2 linked regions of the Microbispora hainanensis genome follow. The protein of the gene in region 1 interacts with the protein of each later gene in a pairwise test. Links are inferred from orthologs where the notes say so. Each region holds a gene or a part of one and is shown on either strand. Other genes may lie near its edges.

What was found.
Region 2: the proteins of topA (region 1) and OHB01_RS30145 interact in binary tests that used the Escherichia coli proteins (3 or more experiments, as listed by UniProt). The link is inferred for Microbispora hainanensis from one-to-one orthologs.

What each region holds. Positions count from the first base shown.
Region 1 is NZ_CP108086.1:1,876,892-1,885,914, reverse strand. The notes cover bases 3,411-6,620. They hold topA (type I DNA topoisomerase), read left to right. Parts: upstream 3,411-3,744; coding sequence 3,745-6,420; downstream 6,421-6,620. Other genes in these bases: OHB01_RS08545 (DUF5703 family protein), read right to left, coding at 3,411-3,482. In the rest of the region: OHB01_RS08555 (hypothetical protein), read left to right, coding at 50-676; OHB01_RS08550 (chaplin), read left to right, coding at 883-2,958; more of OHB01_RS08545, read right to left, coding at 3,291-3,410; OHB01_RS08535 (metallophosphoesterase), read left to right, coding at 6,924-8,258; tmk (dTMP kinase), read left to right, coding at 8,548-9,023. UniProt on the Escherichia coli protein: Releases the supercoiling and torsional tension of DNA, which is introduced during the DNA replication and transcription, by transiently cleaving and rejoining one strand of the DNA duplex.
Region 2 is NZ_CP108086.1:6,515,199-6,523,905, reverse strand. Bases 2,137-5,030 are described here. They hold OHB01_RS30145 (YigZ family protein), read left to right. Parts: upstream 2,137-3,220; coding sequence 3,221-3,841; downstream 3,842-5,030. Other genes in these bases: OHB01_RS30135 (isochorismate synthase), read right to left, coding at 4,460-5,030; OHB01_RS30140 (DUF2267 domain-containing protein), read right to left, coding at 3,916-4,344; OHB01_RS30150 (SRPBCC domain-containing protein), read left to right, coding at 2,678-3,121; OHB01_RS30155 (ArsR/SmtB family transcription factor), read left to right, coding at 2,309-2,659; OHB01_RS30160 (SRPBCC family protein), read left to right, coding at 2,137-2,312. In the rest of the region: menD (2-succinyl-5-enolpyruvyl-6-hydroxy-3-cyclohexene-1-carboxylic-acid synthase), read left to right, coding at 1-400; OHB01_RS30170 (DedA family protein), read left to right, coding at 528-1,169; OHB01_RS30165 (DUF1203 domain-containing protein), read left to right, coding at 1,225-1,749; more of OHB01_RS30160, read left to right, coding at 1,851-2,136; more of OHB01_RS30135, read right to left, coding at 5,031-5,686; OHB01_RS30130 (GDSL-type esterase/lipase family protein), read left to right, coding at 5,858-6,673; OHB01_RS30125 (FadR/GntR family transcriptional regulator), read right to left, coding at 6,712-7,404; OHB01_RS30120 (2-isopropylmalate synthase), read left to right, coding at 7,678-8,707.

The sequences.
Region 1 (9,023 bases):
CACCGGATAGGCCCGGCGGACTGTTGACTCAGCGGTTTGGGGAGGTCGCGTGACGCGCACGTCGCAGGAACAGCGCAGGGCGGGCTCGCCCTCCGCCGTTCCCGGCGTGCGCGTCACGTCTCCCGGCTCTGCGAAGCGGGGCCGGATGGCGCGGTTCGCGGCCGGCTCCCGTCTGGGTCGCCTGTTGGTCGTCGGCGGGCTGATCGCCGCCGGATGGCTGCTCGGCCTGTTCTTCGGTGTCTTCGGCACGGCGATGTCCGTGGCCGGGACCACACCCTCACATGACGTCGCCGGGTCGGTTCTTCCCGATCGTCTCTCAGGTCCGGATCTCGGTCTGCCGCCCTCGCCGGGCGGGGCCGGGTCCCACGGGAAGATCACCGACGGTTTCCCCACGGTGGCGCACGACGTCTCGGTGAACGCCGAGGCGATGGCGGGGCGCACGGTCGACGGGCTCACCAGCCAGTCGAAGCCGCTGCTCCCCCCACCCTCCACCGCGGACCACGCGCCCGCAGACCAGGGCCTGGTCCCGCAGTCGAGCGGTGGAAGCATCCTGTTCGGGGATGTCGCGCGGGAAGTGTTCGAACCGCGCTTCACCAAGCTGCCCGCCCCTCTGGCGGCGGTTGTTCCCCCGGTTGTCCGCACAGCGGCGGACGACCCGTCTTTCTCTCCTGACTGATCCCGCTTCAGCGCCGGTCCCCGTCGTACGGCGACCGGTGCCACCGCCTGCCCTCGCTCGTGGTGCCCGGGCGGCAGGCTCCCGCGGGTGACGCGGAATTTCCCATCCTCGTGACCGTCCTACGGCTCCGCTGTGCTCATGCGGCCCGGACTCGCGTCACGAGCTGTCAGGTAACCCCCTAAGAAGAACCACTAGGAGCATTCATCATGCGAACGTGGGCGAAGGGCTCGACCTCCGCGGCGTTTCTGGCCGCCGGCGTCATGGCCCTTGGCAGCGGTACGGCTCTCGCCGACACCGACGGCAGTCACTCGGTGCTCGGCGGCAACCAGATCGACATACCGGTGACCCTGCCGATCGACATCAGCGGCAACGCGGTGGCCGTCATCGGCCAGTCACGGGCCTCCTCCCAGGGCGGCGCGGTCGTGCAGGGCGCGGGCGTGGGCGCCGGAGAGAACAAGACCTCCGGAGCGGGCAGCATCCTCGGCGGCAACCAGGTCGAAGCGCCGATCAACATCCCGGTCAACGCCTGCGGCAACGCGGTGTCGGTCATCGGCAAGTCGGACGCGAGCTGCCGTGGCGGCGCGGCCGTCAAGAGCCCGGGACGGCGCGGTAACGCGGGCGGCAACCGCACCAGCGGTGTGCACAGCATCGGGGGCGGCAACCAGGTCGTCGCGCCGATCACCGCTCCGATCAACCTGTGCGGCAACTCGATCGCCGTCTTCGGCAACGCCACCGCCGGATGCCGCGGCGGCGCCTTCGTCGGCGGCGGCCGTGACGTCGTCCGCGCCGGCGGCAACCGCACCAGCGGACACGGCTCGATCCTGGGCGGCAACCAGGTCGTCGCGCCGATCACCGCTCCGATCAACGTCTGCGGCAACTCCGTCGCGGCCATCGGCAAGGCGTTCTCGGGCTGCACCGGAGGCTCGTCCGTGGGCGGCTCCGGCGGCAAGGGCGGCCACGGGGGCAAGGGTGGTCACGGCCACGGAGGCAAGGGCGGCCACGGCCACGGCGGGTACGGCGGTCACAACGGGGGCGGTCACAACGGGGGCGGTCACAAGGGAGGCGGTCACTGGAACCGTCCCGGATCGACCGGCCACGACACCGACGGCCGCTACGCCGTGGGCGGCGGCACCCAGGTGATCTCGCCGATCATCACGCCGATCGACGTCTGCGGCAACGGCTCGGGCAGCTGCAAGGGCGGCCACGGCCACGGGGGCAAGGGCGGTCACTGGGGCAAGGGCGGCCACGGCGGCTGGTCCGGCGGAGGCGCGGGCGGCAACCGCACCAGCGGTGTGCACAGCATCGGGGGCGGCAACCAGGTCGTCGCGCCGATCACGGTGCCGATCAACGTCTGCGGCAACGCCATCGCGATCGCGGGCGACGCCTTCGCGGGCTGCCGCGGCGGCGCGACGATCGTCGGCGGCTGGAGCAAGCACGGCGTCCGGGGCGCGGGCGGCAACGTCACGTCCGGCCACGGCTCGATCCTGGGCGGCAACCAGGTCGTCGCGCCGATCACCGCTCCGATCAACGTCTGCGGCAACGCGGTGGCCGTCATCGGCAAGTCCCACGCGGGCTGCCAGGGCGGCGCCTCGGTCCTCGGCGGCGGCGCCGGGGCGGGCGGCAACATCACCTCGGGCCGGCACGGGATCCTCGCGGGCAACCAGATCGTCGCCCCGATCACCGCTCCGATCAACATCTGCGGCAACTCGGTGGCCGTGCTCGGCGACGCCGCCGCGGGGTGCCTCGGCGGCGCCCAGGTGGGCGGCGGCTGGAAGCGTCACGGCTCCGGGGGCTTCCCGCAGCACAAGGCCGCCCGCGCCGGGGTCATGCCCGCCATGCCGGGCGCGTCGGTGCTGTCGGGCAAGCAGACGGTGCAGCCGATGAGCGCCGCCGCCACCCCGACCGCTCCCGTCGTCGGCGACCTGCCGAACATGCTGGGCCTGCCGGAGACGCCGAGCCTGCCCGTCGTCTCCGACGCCAAGGGCAAGAAGGCCGGCAGCACCCCCGCGGCCGTCTCCAAGGTCGGCGGCACGCTCGACGGCGCGACCCGCTCGCTGCCCGCCGCCAAGACGCTGGAGGACGCGACGCGCGGCCTCCCGACCGGCGACCTCGGCAAGAGCACCGACGGCCTGCTGCCGCTCAACCTGATGAGCGCCGAGCAGCCCGTCGGCCTGACCGGGATGAACCCGGCGTCGCTCCTCGCTCTGGCCCTCGGCGCCATGTTCGCCGCCTCGGCGAGCCTGTTCGCCGTCACCCGCCGCTTCCGGTTCGGCCGCAAGTAGTCGTACGGCCGCGCGTGACGGCTCGGAACGCCTCCGGCGGCGACGGCCGTACGGAGCGATCGGGCGGCGCGCGGCTGACGGAGGCGAGGGATATCACTCGCCCGCGCCGGGGAGCGTCTGCCAGACGCTTCCGGCGCGGGCGACCAGGACGCCCCCCACCACCAGTGGAGGAGGCATGATCGCTTTGCCCGTTCCGGGGGCGCGGCCCGGGGCGGGCAAAGCCCTTTTGTCCGGTACTGTTTCAAGACAGATGGGAGCACTTACGGCCATGACTGCAACGAGATTGCGGATGAGCAAAGCCGTTTTGACCGTGGCGTCCGCGGCACCTGGGGTCACATGGTCCGTGCGGCCCGTATGATCTTCCGACGCAGCCGGACGCGCCTGCTGCCGTCGGGATAAAGGCGTAACCGCTCCAGCTCCCAATCTCCGTGCTCGGCATGCTCCGTGAGCATCTGCCTCGCCGCCTCGCGAGGGGTGTCCCGAGGGAGATACAGGTCCAGATAGGAGTAGTCGAGCACTGCCATTGGTCTCCGGGGCGTGCTAGGGAACTCGTTGGGCTCTATTCTGCGTCTCCGTGGATAACAGCGCCAGGCGGGTTACATTCCCGGACATAACCGGGTAGCCCGAGGGGGAGGAACGTGCGGCGGCAGGTACCTTCAAAGCGGCGCCTCGTCGGCGCCCCCAGGGGGTAGGAGCCTCCGGCCCGGACGACGAGGGTGTCATGAGCCGGGAGTACGAAGCCCGGCAGCACGGGGAATGACAGCGGACAGCGAGGTAGGAAGCAGCGTGCCAGCCAACAACGGCAACGCCGGCGGAACCCGCCTGGTGATCGTGGAATCGCCCGCGAAGGCGAAGACGATCGCCGGGTACCTCGGGCGCGGCTACATCGTCGAGTCGAGCATCGGCCACATCCGCGATCTTCCGGAGAAGGCCGATGACATCCCGGAGAAGTACAAGGAGGAGGCCTGGGCCCGCCTCGGGGTGAACGTCGACCACGAGTTCGAGCCGCTCTACGTCGTTAACCCGGACAAGAAGTCGCAGGTGTCCAAGCTCAAGCAGCTCCTCAAGGAAGCCGACGAGCTCTACCTCGCGACCGACGAGGACCGGGAGGGCGAGGCCATCGCGTGGCACCTCCGCGAGGTGCTGAAGCCCAAGATCCCCGTGCACCGCATGGTGTTCCACGAGATCACCCCGCACGCGATCAGGGACGCGGTCTCCAACCCCCGTGACCTGAACCTCCGTCTGGTCGACGCCCAGGAGACCCGGCGCATCCTCGACCGCCTGTACGGCTACGAGGTCAGCCCGGTCCTGTGGAAGAAGGTCAAGCCGCGGCTTTCCGCCGGTCGTGTTCAGTCGGTCGCGACCCGGCTGGTGGTGGAGCGCGAGCGCGAGCGGATGGCGTTCACGGCCGCCAACTACTGGGATCTTCAGGCGCTGTTCGACACCGGCCGGGCGGGCGACGACCCCCGGACGTTCTCCGCGACGCTGACCGGCGTGGACGGCAGGCGCGTGGCCCAGGGCCGCGACTTCGCCTCCACCGGCAAGCTGAAGAGCTCCGACGTCCTCCACCTCGACGAGGCCGCCGCGACGGCCCTCGCCGGCCGGCTGGAGGGCGTGGATTACGCCGTGCGGTCGGTCGAGCGCAAGCCGTACACGCGCAAGCCGTACGCGCCGTTCCGGACGACCACGCTGCAGCAGGAGGCGAGCCGCAAGCTGGGCTTCTCCGCCAAATACACGATGCAGGTGGCCCAGCGGCTCTACGAGAACGGCTACATCACCTACATGCGAACCGACAGCATCACGCTGTCGGAGACCGCCGTCGCCGCCGCCCGCAGCCAGGCGATCAAGCTGTACGGCTCGGCGTACGTGCCGGACAAGCCGCGCGTATACACCAGCAAGGTGAAGAACGCCCAGGAGGCGCACGAGGCCATCCGGCCGTCCGGCGAGGAGTTCCGCACGCCGGGTGAGACCGGCCTGTCCGGGGACATGTTCCGGCTGTACGAGCTGATCTGGCAGCGTACGGTCGCGTCCCAGATGAAGGACGCGGTCGGCGAGTCGGTGTCGGTCAAGGTCGGCGGCACGTCCAGCGCCGGAGAGAACGTCGAGTTCAGCGCCACCGGCCGGACGATCACCTTCCACGGCTTCCTCAAGGCGTACGTCGAGGGCGCGGACGACCCCTCGACCGACCGGGACGACTCGGAGAAGCGCCTGCCGGCGCTGGCCGAGGGCGACCGGCTCACGGCGGCCGAGCTGAGCGCGCTCGGGCACTCGACCAAGCCGCCCGCGCGCTACACCGAGGCGTCGCTGGTCAAGGAGCTGGAAGACCGGGAGATCGGGCGTCCGTCGACGTACGCGTCGATCATCGGAACGATCCTCGACCGGGGCTACGTGTTCAAGAAGGGCACCGCCCTGGTGCCGTCGTTCCTGGCGTTCGCCGTGGTCAACCTGCTCGAACAGCACTTCGGCAACCTGGTCGACTACGACTTCACGGCCGAGATGGAGAAGGTCCTCGACGACATCGCCAACAACCGCGCCGAGCGGGTGCCCGAGCTGCGCCGCTTCTACTTCGGCGGCGAGGACGGCGACGAGGGCCTGAAGGAGATGGTCACCGACCTCAACGAGATCGACGCCAAGGAGATCAGCTCGTTCCCGATCAAGGGGACGGACATCGTGATCAGGGTCGGCCGCTACGGGCCCTACCTCGACCGCGACGGCGCCCGGGTGAACATCCCGGAGGACATGGCGCCGGACGAGCTGACCGCCGAGAAGGCCGAGGAGCTGTTCTCGCGTCCGAGCGGCGACCGCGAGCTGGGCGTCGACCCCGCGACCGGCCGGAAGATCGTGGCCAAGGACGGCCGTTATGGCCCGTACGTCACGGAGATCCTGCCCGAGGAGCCGGCGCCGGAGGACGGCAAGAAGCGGACGAAGAAGGCGGACGCTCCCAAGCCGCGGACCAGCTCGCTGTTCAAGTCGATGGACCTGGACACGATCACGCTGGAGCAGGCGCTGAAGCTGCTCCAGCTTCCGCGGGTCGTCGGCGAGATCGACGGCGAGGAGGTGACCGCGCAGAACGGCAAGTTCGGGCCCTACATCAAGAAGGGCACCGACTCGCGGTCGCTGCCGTCCGAGGAGGACCTGCTGACGATCACGATCGAGCAGGCCAAGGAGCTGTTCGCGCAGCCGAAGGCCCGCGGGCGTGGCCGTGCCGCCGCCGCGCCGCCCCTTCGTGAGCTGGGCGAGGACCCGAACTCCAAGAAGCCGGTCGTGGTGAAGGAGGGCCGCTTCGGTCCGTACGTCACCGACGGCGAGACCAACGCGTCCCTGCGCAAGGGCGACACGGTCGAGGACATCACGCTGGAGCGGGCGGCGGAGCTGCTGGCCGAACGGCGGGAGCGGGCACCTGCCCCCAAGCGCACGACCCGGGCCAGGACCACCACGAAGAAGCCCGCAGCGAAGTCCTGACCGGTTTTCCACTGATCCCGGTTCTCCACTGACCGAGGGTCTTCGCCGGTCGCCTGTCACCGCGAACCGCGCTCCCATCAGGGGCGCGGTTCGCGCGTTCTCTGCTGCGGTGGCACGTGCGGTGGCTGATGCCGTCGCACGTGCCGTGGTGAGCGGGGTGGGTTGCCCGGGCGCGGTGGCGGGCACCCCGCTCAGGTGCGCTCGCGCGTGATGGCACTGCCCTGAGCGCGGTGTGAGGTTCCCCGCCCGGGCGAGGTCCCGGGCGAGGTCCCGGGCGGGGTGTCCTGCCTGGACGAGGCCGCGCGCGCCCTTCCCGCAGGCGGTGGCCTGCCCAGGGACCGTCACAGGCGCGGTGGCCTGCCCCGGCGGGGCTTCGCGAGTTGTCCACAGATGGAGCCCGGCTGTGGACAACGGACGCGGCTGTCGCTGCGAGCTCATAGCATCGTCGTCAGCCGGCCCTTGATCGCCGCCGGTCGAGGGGAGTTCTCGTGGGGTTCGTGGGCATGATTCTGGTGGCCGTCGTGGTCGTGCACGCCTACCTGTGGCGGAGGCTGGTCAGGGCGTCGACGACGCCGGGATCACGTTCGCGCCGGGTGCTGACGTGGGCGCTCGTGGTCCTCGCCGCCCTGATGGTGGTGACCTTTGGCGGGAGCCGGCTCGGCCTCGGCATGGACGTGGAGCGGGTCGTGGCCTGGCCCGGTTATCTGTGGCTGGCCGTCATGTTCTACCTGTTCGTGTTGGGCCTGGTGATGGAGGTGCCCCGGGCGGTCGCGACGTTCGTCGTGTCCAGGCGCCGCCGTACGGCCGAAGCCGCCGTTCCGGCCGAGCGGGCCGATGGAGAGGCGGCACCCGTGGACGAGGCGGTCCTGGCGGTGCCGGTGGACGAGGTGGTCCTCGCCGGTGCGGCGGCAGGGGGAGGCGCCGCCGCTCAGGGCACGGCCACGACCGGCAGGCCGGTGGCGGAGGGGGCCGAGGCGGACCCGCCGGCGCTCGACCGGCGGCTGTTCATCTCCCGTACGGCCTCCGCGGTCGTGGCCGTGGGAGCGCTCGCGACCGTCGGCTATGGCGTGAGCGAGGCCCTCGGCGATCCGGTGATCGAGCGGGTGCCGATCCGCCTGCCCCGGCTCGATCCCCGGATGAGCGGGCTGCGCATCGCGGTCGTCAGCGACATCCATCTCGGCCCGCTGACCGGCCGGGGGCACACCGAGCGAATCGTCCGGATGATCAACGGCCTGGAGGCCGACGCGGTGACGATCGTGGGCGACCTGGTGGACGGCACGGTCGCCGAGCTCGGTCATCTGGCCACGCCGCTCAAGTCCCTCGAATCCCGCTATGGCGCATATTTCGTGACCGGCAATCACGAGTACTACACCGCCGAGGGCCCCCAGGAATGGATCGAGGAGTTGCGCTCGCTGGGCGTCCGGCCGCTGCGCAACGAGCGGGTCGAGATCCGGCACGGGGGAGCCGTGCTTGACCTCGCGGGCGTCAACGACCTCAACGGCGTGCCGTCCGGCGACGGCCCGGATCTCGACAAGGCGCTCGGAGGCCGCGACGCGAACCGGCCCGTGGTGCTCATGGCCCATCAGCCCGTCCAGGTGACGCAGGCCGCCGCGCACGGCGTCGATCTCCAGCTGTCCGGGCACACCCACGGTGGCCAGATGGCGCCGTTCAACCTGCTCGTTCCGCTGCAGCAGCCCGTGGTGTCGGGGCTGGCGAGCGTGCCGCGCGCGGGCGGCGGCCAGACCCAGGTGTACGTGACACGAGGGGCGGGCTTCTGGGGGCCGCCGGTCCGCGTGGGCGCGCCCCCCGAGATCACCCTCATCGAGCTACACGCCTGACCGCGCCGGACCCCGGAGGCGGCAGCGGACAGATCGTTGGGGCCGCCTCGCCGAGCTGCCGACCGGCCGCGCCGGATCCGCGGAAGCGGGACCGATCACGGGGTTGGCGTCCTCTCGCTGAGCTGCCCGGCTGACCGCGCCGGGGCATCGGAAGTGGAACCGGATAGAGCATTGGGCCCATCTCGACAGCGAGGACGAGGCGGACGTAATACCCTCAGGCGACGGGCAGGCCCCAGCGGCCCGCTCGTCCGCATCCCAAGCCCAGCGAGCACCTGGATACGCTGACATCATGAGCACCCCTGGCCGGGCCGCCGCGCGACGCAAGCAGCCGCACGTGCTGGCGAACGCGTCGTTCCGCAGGCTGTGGACGGCGATGGCGACGTGCAGCCTCGGTGACTGGCTCAACATCATCGCGCTGACCGCTCTGGCCGGAAACCTGACCGCGGGGTCCGGTTTCCAGGCGCAGAGCCTCGCCATCGGCGGCGTCTTCGTCGCCAAGATGTTGCCCGCGATCCTGCTCGGCCCGCTCGCGGGAGCGGTCGCCGACCGGTTCGACCGCAGGCTGACGATGGTCGTCGCCGACCTCGCCAGGTTCGCGGTGGTGCTGTCGATCCCACTGGTCGGCAACTACCAGTGGGTGATCATCGCGACGTTCCTGGTCGAGTGCGTGAACCTCTTCTGGGTGCCCGCCAAGGACGCGACGGTGCCCAACCTCGTGCCCAAGGAGCGGCTGGAGGAGGCCAACCAGCTCAACCTCCTGGTGAC
Region 2 (8,707 bases), 4.6 Mb from region 1 along the record:
CGGGGCGGCGCTCGCCCACAACGGCCCGGCGTACGCGCTGATCGGCGACCTCACGCTGCTGCACGACCAGAACGGCCTGATCCTCGGGCCGCGCGAGCCCCGGCCCGACCTGTGCTTCGTGGTGGTGAACAACAACGGCGGCGGGATCTTCTCGCTGCTGCCGCAGGCCGCCTTGGAGGACCCGTTCGAGCGGGTGTTCGGCACGCCCCACGGGGTGGACTTCGGCTACGTCGCCGCCGCGCACGGCCTGCCGTACGCGCTGGTCGAGGAGCCGGAGGAGCTGTCGAAGGCGCTCAAGGGGGACGGCCTGCGCATCGTGGAGGCGCGCACCGACCGGATGAGCAACGCGGCCGTCCACGCCGCGATGCGCGACGCCGTGCGCGCCGCGATGCGTGACTGATCCTCTCCAGGACGGAGGCGGCGGACGCCCATCCTCCTTTCCGGTTACCCGCCATGGTCCTCGCGGCGGATGCCGCACTCGTGGAGCGACGGCACAATGGGGGCTGTTGGCGCGTTGAGGGAGTGAGATGCACGTAGACGAGTGGCTGCAGACCATCCCGTCCGTCTGGGTCTACGTGCTCGTGGGCTTCGTCATCGGGCTGGAAAGTCTCGGCATTCCGCTCCCGGGCGAGATCGTGCTGGTGAGCGCCGCGCTGCTGTCGTCCAAAGGGGTCGTGGCCCCCGGGATCGTCGGGCTCTGCGCGAGCGTCGGCGCGATCGTGGGCGACTCCATCGGCTACCTGATCGGCCGCAAGGGCGGACGGCCGCTGTTCGACCGGCTGGGACGGCGCTTCCCCAAGCATTTCGGCCCCGCGCACATCGCCAAGGCGGAGCAGATGTTCAACCGCCACGGGATGTGGGCGGTGTTCTTCGGCCGTTTCGTCGCCCTGCTGCGGATCCTCGCCGGGCCGCTGGCCGGGGCCCTGCACATGCCCTACTGGCGTTTCCTCATCGCCAACGTCCTCGGCGGCGTCGCGTGGGCCGGTGGGACCACGGTCGCGGTCTACTACCTGGGCATCGTGGCCGACAAGTGGCTGAAGGGCTTCTCCTGGGTGGGGCTGGCGGCCGCCGTCCTGGTCGGCCTCGGCACCACGGTGTGGCTCAAGCGCAAGGCCGCCAAGGCCGCGCACGAGGAGGAGACCGCGCCGGAGACCGTCAGCGCCTCGTAACGCGCCGTCCGTTTTCCGCCAGCCCTCGGCACGGGCACACGGCCACGATGAGGGCGTGACGTTCGAAATCAGGGCCATCGCGCCCGACGTGCTCGACCAGCTCAGGAAGACCGACGACGCCGGGCGCACGCCGCGCCGGATCGTCGAGGAGGAGGGCGGCAGCCCGCTGCGCTGCTGCCTGCGCCGCTCCCGGCCGGGGGAGGCGATCCTGCTCGTGGCCTACGCGCCGCTGCGCCGCTGGGCGCTGGACACCGGCGCCGACCCCGGGGCGTACGAGGAGGTCGGGCCGGTGTTCATCCACGAGGAGCCGTGTGAGGGGCCCCAGCCGGAAACGGGGCCCGGCTATCCGGCGGCCATGGGCGGGCGGGTCTTCCGCACCTACCGCGCCGACGGCTCCATCCTGGACGGGCACCTCGTCGGCGCGCATCGGTCGGCCGATCCCGTGGCGGCGTCGGCCTTGCTGGACACCCTGCTGGAGGACCCGGAGGCGGCGCTGGTCCACGTGCGGGCCGTGGAGTTCGGCTGCTTCCTGTTCGAGGTGCGGCGCGGCGGGCCGGGGAATCCCGCGCCGGTCCGCTGAAACGAACCTCGCGTGTGCGGCGGCTTTCGCGCAACCGATGGTTGCGCGTCGGCCGCCGTACGGATAGCCTCATGTGCAACCAAAGGTTGCAGGAGGCTGGCATGGAGTTCGGCACCATCGAGCGTGAGATCCACATCGAGGCGTCACCGGAGATCGTCTTCGAGGTGGTGAGCAGTCCCGGCCACCTGAAGGAGTGGTGGCCGGACGACGCCAGGTTCGAGGAGATCCCCGGGGCGGCGGGGGAGCTCGTCTTCGGCGACCCCGGCGCCGGCGGGGCGGTGGTGTCGTTCACCGTCCTCGACGTGCGGCCCCCGCGCACGTTCTCGTTCCGCTGGACGCACCCGGCCGGCGAGACGGCGGCCGAGGGCAACTCGCTGCTGGTCACCTTCGACCTGACCCCCTCGGGGGCCGGGACGCTGCTGAAGATGACCGAGTCCGGCTTCCGCGAGATGGGCTGGGAGGCCGCTGTCCTCGAACAGCAGTACCGGGATCACGTCGCCGGGTGGGACTTCCACCTGTCCCGGCTGGCGCCGTACATCGCGACGCTGCGGGTGCGGCCGTGAGCGCGCCGGCGGCCGAGGACGTCGACGACGACCTCTGGTCGGCGATCGGAGACCCGACCCGGCGGCGGATGCTCGACCTGCTGCTCGCCGAGGGCGACGGCACCGCGACCTCGCTGGCCCAGCGGCTTCCGGTCACCCGCCAGGCGGTGGCAAAGCACCTCGGCGTCCTCGACCGGGCGGGCCTGGTGCGGGGGACGCCGGCGGGCCGGGAGAAGCGCTATCGGGTGGACGACGCCCAGCTCGCCCGCGCGGTCGCCCAGCTGTCGTCCGTAGGGGCGGCGTGGGACGCCAGGCTGCGGCGGATCAAGCGGATCGCCGAGGCGATCCAGCGCACCCGGCAGGACTGACGAGACGAGGAGCCGAAGATGGCGGACATCCTGCACAGGATCGGGGTCAAGGTCCCGGCGCCGGAGAAGGTGTACGACGCGCTGACGACCGTCGACGGCCTCGCCGGCTGGTGGACCGACGACACGAAGGGGAGCGGCGAGGTCGGCGGCGTGCTGGAGTTCCGGTTCCCGCCCGGCGGCTTCGACATGGAGGTGGTCGACCTGCGTCCGTCCGAGCGGGTGGCGTGGCGGGTGGTCGACGGGCCCGAGGAATGGCCCGGGACGACGATCGACTGGGACCTCCGCCAGGACGGCGACTGCACGATCGTGCTGTTCAAGCACCAGGGCCGGCGGGAGCCCGTGGAGTTCATGCACCACTGCAGCACGAAGTGGGCCACCTACCTGATGAGCCTGAAGTCCCTGGTGGAGACCGGCGAGGGCGCGCCGTCGCCGCGGGACGTGCAGATCAGCGACTGGCACTGAACAGGACGGCATTGAACGGATCGGCGCTGGGGGGTTCGTCCGGCGCCACAAAGGCCCTACATTACTTTGTAAAGGCGGCCCGCTGAATAAGCTGACCTTGTGGCAGCGCCGTACCAGACGATCAAGCACCCCGTCGAACACGAGATCGAAGTCCGCCGTTCGCGTTTCATCTGCGCGCTCGCGCCCGCCGCAACGGAGGAGGCCGCGCGGGCGTTCGTCGCCGAGCGCAGGCGGCGATACGCCGACGCGACCCACAACTGCACGGCGTACGTCGTCGGCGAGCGTGTGCGCAGGGCGGACGACGACGGGGAGCCCGGCGGCACGGCCGGCACGCCGATGCTGGAGATGCTCACCCGGCGCGGCTTCGCCGACGTGGTCGCCGTCGTGACCCGCTACTTCGGCGGGGTGCTGCTGGGCGCGGGCGGCCTCGCACGGGCGTACGGCGGCGCGGTGGGGGAGACCCTCGACCGGGCTGAGGTGGTCGAGATGGTCCCCGCGGCGGTCGTGACCGTGTCGGTCGGCCACGCCCAGGCCGGGAGGCTGGAAAGCGACCTGCGCGCCTCGCCGTACGCGCTGCGGGGCGTGGACTACGGGTCGAAGGTCGCCTTCGATGTGGCGGTGGCCGAAGACCGGCTGCCCGCCTTCGAGGAGTGGATCGCGTCGCTCACCGCCGGGCGGGCCGACACCGTCCGCGGCGGCACCGTCCATCTCGCCCGTTGACGCGATCGCGGTGACCGTCCCCTCCGTGCATGCCGTCCGCGCACAGGCCGCGGTGTGTCACGGAAAGCGGTGTGTCACGGAAACTCGTCGGCCAGATCGCCGGGGATGCTCGACTTGACGTCCTCCCACTCTCCCTCGGCGATGTAGAGCCGCAGGGCATTGAGCACCGTCCTGATCAGTGATTCGACCCCGCCCTCGATCTCGAAGGGGAACTCCCGGCGCACCCGCGCGTGGAACTCCTCCTTGTGCATCTTCACGGGAACCCTGCTGGGATCCCATCCCGTGTAGTACATGCCGCGGACCAGCATCGGCAGTTGAGCGCCGAGCTGGGCGGCCTCCTCGACGGGCAGCCGGTCGCGCAACGCGTGCAGGACCGCGCGCAAGGCGGCCCAGGACTGGTGCCGCCTCTCCTGCGACCACCCGTAGGCCTGCTCGATCTCCTTCAGCAGGCGATTGGTCTTGTCGACCGTGGCGTTGATAGTCGAGTAACCCGTTTCCACCATCGGGGCCGCCTCCTCGAACGGTGCATCAGTGCGAGGCCCTACCCGCACCCCAAACCGTACAAACGGGCATATATCCCACCGATATGGGCGATCAGCGGGAGCCCGCCGTCGGCGCTCACCCCTCCAGGGCGTACCGCATCACGCGGAGCTTGGCCTGCGCCTCGGCGAGCTCGGCGGCGGGGTCGGACCCGGCCATGATGCCGCAGCCGGCGAACAGCCGGGCCCGCCTGCCCGAGACGTACGCGCAGCGCAGCGCGATGCCCCACTCGCCGTCGCCACGGGAGTCGATCCAGCCGACCGGCCCGGCATAGCCCGCGCGGTCCATGCCCTCCAGTTCGCGGATGACGCCGAGCGCGGCGCCGGTGGGCGTCCCGCCGACGGCGGCCGTGGGGTGCATGGCCGCCACCACGTCGAGCACCGACGCGCCGTCGGACAGCCGGCCGGTGACCCGGCTGGCCAGATGCTGCACGTTGGGCAGCACCAGGAGCTCGGGCTCGTCGGGGACGTCGAGGGCAGAGCACAGGGGGGCGAGCGCCTCCCTCACCGAGGCGACCGCGCAGGCGTGCTCGTGGCGGTCCTTCTGCGAGGCGAACAGCGCGGCGCCGCGGGCGGCGTCCTCGGCGGGGCCGCCGCCCCGCGCCGTGGTGCCCGCGAGCACCAGCGACTCCACCTCCTGGCCGGTGTGGCGCACCAGCAGCTCCGGCGTCGCGCCGACCAGCCCGTCCACCGAGAACGTGTAGCACTCGGGGTAGCGCTCGGCCAGCCGGCTCAGCAGCACGCGGGGGTCGATGTCCCGCTCGGCGACGGCCGTCAGGTCGCGGGCGAGCACGACCTTGTCGAGCATGCCGTCCGCCTTGATCCGCCGTACGGCCTGCGCGACCCGGTGCTCCCACTCGGGCGCCGTCAGCGACCCGTCGGAGTAGCGGATGCGGCCGGGCTCCTGCGGCGGGGTGGCCAGGTCGAAGGCGCTGCCGCCGATCGTGGTGAGCCAGGCCTGGCCGCCGCGGCGGGCGAGCACCACGCGGGGGACGACCAGCACGGTCCCCGGGGCGTCGCCGTCGAAGGTGAAGGAGCCGAAGGCGACCGGTCCCGAGCCCGGCACGCCGACCTCATCCTCGATGAGCGCCCCGGCGAACAGCGAGGAGAGCCAGCCGCGGGCCCAGTCGAACCGGCCAGGGCCGGGCGGAACCGCGGCCCGCGCCGCCTCTCCCCAGCCCACGAGCCCCTCGCCGTGTCTGATCCAGGCGTACGGCGCGGCGTCTGGCAGACGCGCCAGCAGATCGTCAGGGTCGCTCACCGCGACCGTGCGAACCACGAGGGGCCGGATAAGAGCGACACTCACCCGACTCACTCTACGCACGATCTGAACGTGTTCGACAAGAGCCCCCCCTTGCGATGCCGGGTCCGCTGTGTCAAGCCGCGATAGGAACTTGGTCATGGAAGGCTCGACTTCCCTGGTGGCGATAGAGCGCACCTCCACGCGATCCCTACCTTTGATCTCCCGGAGGTGCCCATGATCAAGAAGATCACGCCGGTCCTGGCCACGGCCGTCCTGCTCGTGCCGACCGCCGCCAACGCCCGTACGACGCCCGCCGTGATGGCGGCGCTGGGCGACTCGATCAGCGCGGGGTTCAACGCCTGCGGCTGGTACGTCGCCTGCACGTCCCGCTCGTGGTCCGCGGGCGACTCACCATCGGTGAACAGCCACTATCTGCGCCTGCTCGCCATGAGCAGCGCGATCAAGGGGCACAACCGGAACTTCGCCTCCCCTGGGGCGACCAGCGCCGACCTGGCCGGGCAGGCGCGGAAGGCCGTCGACGCCGGGGCGGGCTACGTCACCGTGCTGATCGGCGCGCAGGACGCCTGCGTGGGCTCCGAGAAGGAGATGACCCCCGTGGCCGCCTTCCGGCGCAACATCGACGCCGCCTTCGACGTGCTGCGGCCCACGGGAGCGCGGGTCTACGTCGCGAGCATCCCGGACGTCAAACGCCTGTGGCGGGTCGGCAAGGACAACGCGTGGGCGCGCCTGTTCTGGGGGATCGGCCGCATCTGCCAGTCGATGCTGGCCGACCCGAAGTCCACGGCCAAGAAGGACGAGGCCAGGCGCGACCGGGTGCGCGAGCGGGTGATGGACTACAACGAGCAGCTCAGGCAGGCGTGCGAGAGCTACGGCCCGGCCTGCCGCCACGACGGGGGCGCGGTCTTCGCCTACCCCTTCACGCTGAAGCAGGTGAGCGCGTGGGACTACTTCCACCCCAACGCCGACGGGCAGAAGGCGCTCGCCAAGATCACCTTTGACGCCAGGTTCTTCGCCGACGTCGAGCCCTGATCCGGCACCCTGCCCTGGTGGCGCGCCGGGCCGGTTCCTCAGCCCGCGCGGCGGAGGCGGCCGAGGGTCCGCTCCAGCTCCTCCTGCAGCGCCCGGCCCGCGGCGTCGGCGTCGCCGCGCTCGACCGCGCCGACGAACGCCGCATGGGAGTCGTCTCCAGGGTTCGGGTCGCCCGCCCGCAGGTCGAGCAGGTCCACCAGGGCGACCAGGCCCTCGCGCAGCCGCGGGACGAACTCGGCGAACAGGTCGGTCAGCACCGGGTTGTGCGCGGCGGCGACGACGGCCGCGTGCAGGGCGATGTCGGCGTCGACGAAGGCGGCGTCGGTGTCCCGGGCGGCGGCCCGCCGGGCCTCCAGCGCCGCGTGCATCGCCGTCACGTCGTCCGGCGTACGGCGCCGCGCCGCCAGCCGGGCGGCCTGCACCTCGACCAGCATGCGCACCTCGTAGACGTCGGCCACGGCGGCACGGCGCAGGCGGGCCGTCCAGTCCTCGGCGGGGCTGGTGGCGATGACGAAGACTCCGGCGCCCTGCCGCGCCTGGACCAGTCCGGCGCCGGCCAGCGCGCGCAGGGCCTCGCGGACCGTGGAACGGCCCACGCCCAGGGTCTTGGCCAGGGTCGTCTCGCCGGGAAGCCGGGTGCCGACCGGCCAGATGCCCTGCGCGATCTGGTCGCGCAGGCTCTCGACGGCCTGGTCGACGAGGGGGCTGCGCTGGAGCGCGCCGAGCGCCATCGCGTTTCACCTCTCAGGTTGTCTGAGGAGTTGTCGTGTGGTTACTCTACCGCCCATGACGCCGTTCGGCCTCCTTCTCGGTCGCCGCGGCGGGGTTTGATCCGATGACCGGCGCCCCGCCGCGGGGTGCCGTGCCGCCGGTCGCCCTCCGACCGAAGGATCATCATCGTGACCGCCGTCTTCACCGTCTCCACCGCTTTTCCCACGATTCGCACCCCGGCCGGCCCGGTGCCCGCCGACGCTCCCGCCTGGAATCCCCAGCGGGGCGGCGCGATGCCCCACCACCGCTACCGGCCCGCGCACGAGCGGGTCGAGATACCCGAGATCCGCCGCACCTGGCCGGGGCGCAGGATCGAGCGGGCCCCGCTGTGGGTGCCCGTCGACCTGCGCGACGGCAACCAGGCGCTGGCCGAGCCGATGGACACCCTGCGCAAGCGCCGCATGTTCGACCTCCTCGTCGCGATGGGGTTCAAGGAGATCGAGGTCGGCTATCCGTCGTCGAGCCGGACCGACTTCGACTTCGTCCGTCACCTGGCCACGAGCGGCGTGGTGCCGGACGACGTGACCCCTGTGGTGTTCACGGCGGCCCGCCGCGACCTCATCGAGCAGACCTTCGCCTCCATCCAGGGCATGCCCCGGGCGGTGGTGCACCTCTACACCGCGACCGCGCCGGTCTGGCGCGACGTCGTGCTGGGACAGGACCGGGCCGGGCTGCACGCGCTGATCCGGGAGGCCGCCGAGCACGTCGCGCGGCTCGCCGACGCAATGCCGGGGACGGCGGTGCGGTTCGAGTTCTCCCCGGAGGTCTTCAACTGCACCGAGCCCGACTTCGTGCTGGAGGTCTGCAACGGCCTCACCCGGTTGTGGGACGCCTCGCCCGACCGGCCGGTGATCCACAACCTGCCCGCCACCGTCGAGATCGCCACGCCGAACCTGTACGCCGACCAGATCGAGTACATGCACCGGCACCTCGAACGGCGTGACGCGGTCATCCTCTCGGTCCACCCGCACAACGACCGGGGCACCGGGGTGGCCTGTGCGGAGCTCGCCATGCTGGCCGGGGCGCAGCGCGTCGAGGGCTGCCTGTTCGGCAACGGCGAGCGCACCGGGAACGTCGACCTCGTCACGCTCGCGCTCAACCTGTACGCGCAGGGCGTCGACCCGATGGTGGACTTCTCCGACATCGACGTCATCCGGCGGACCGTTGAGGAGTGCAACCGCCTGCCGGTCCACGTGCGGCATCCGTACGGGGGAGACCTGGTCTACACGGCCTTCTCCGGCACCCACCAGGACGCCATCAGCA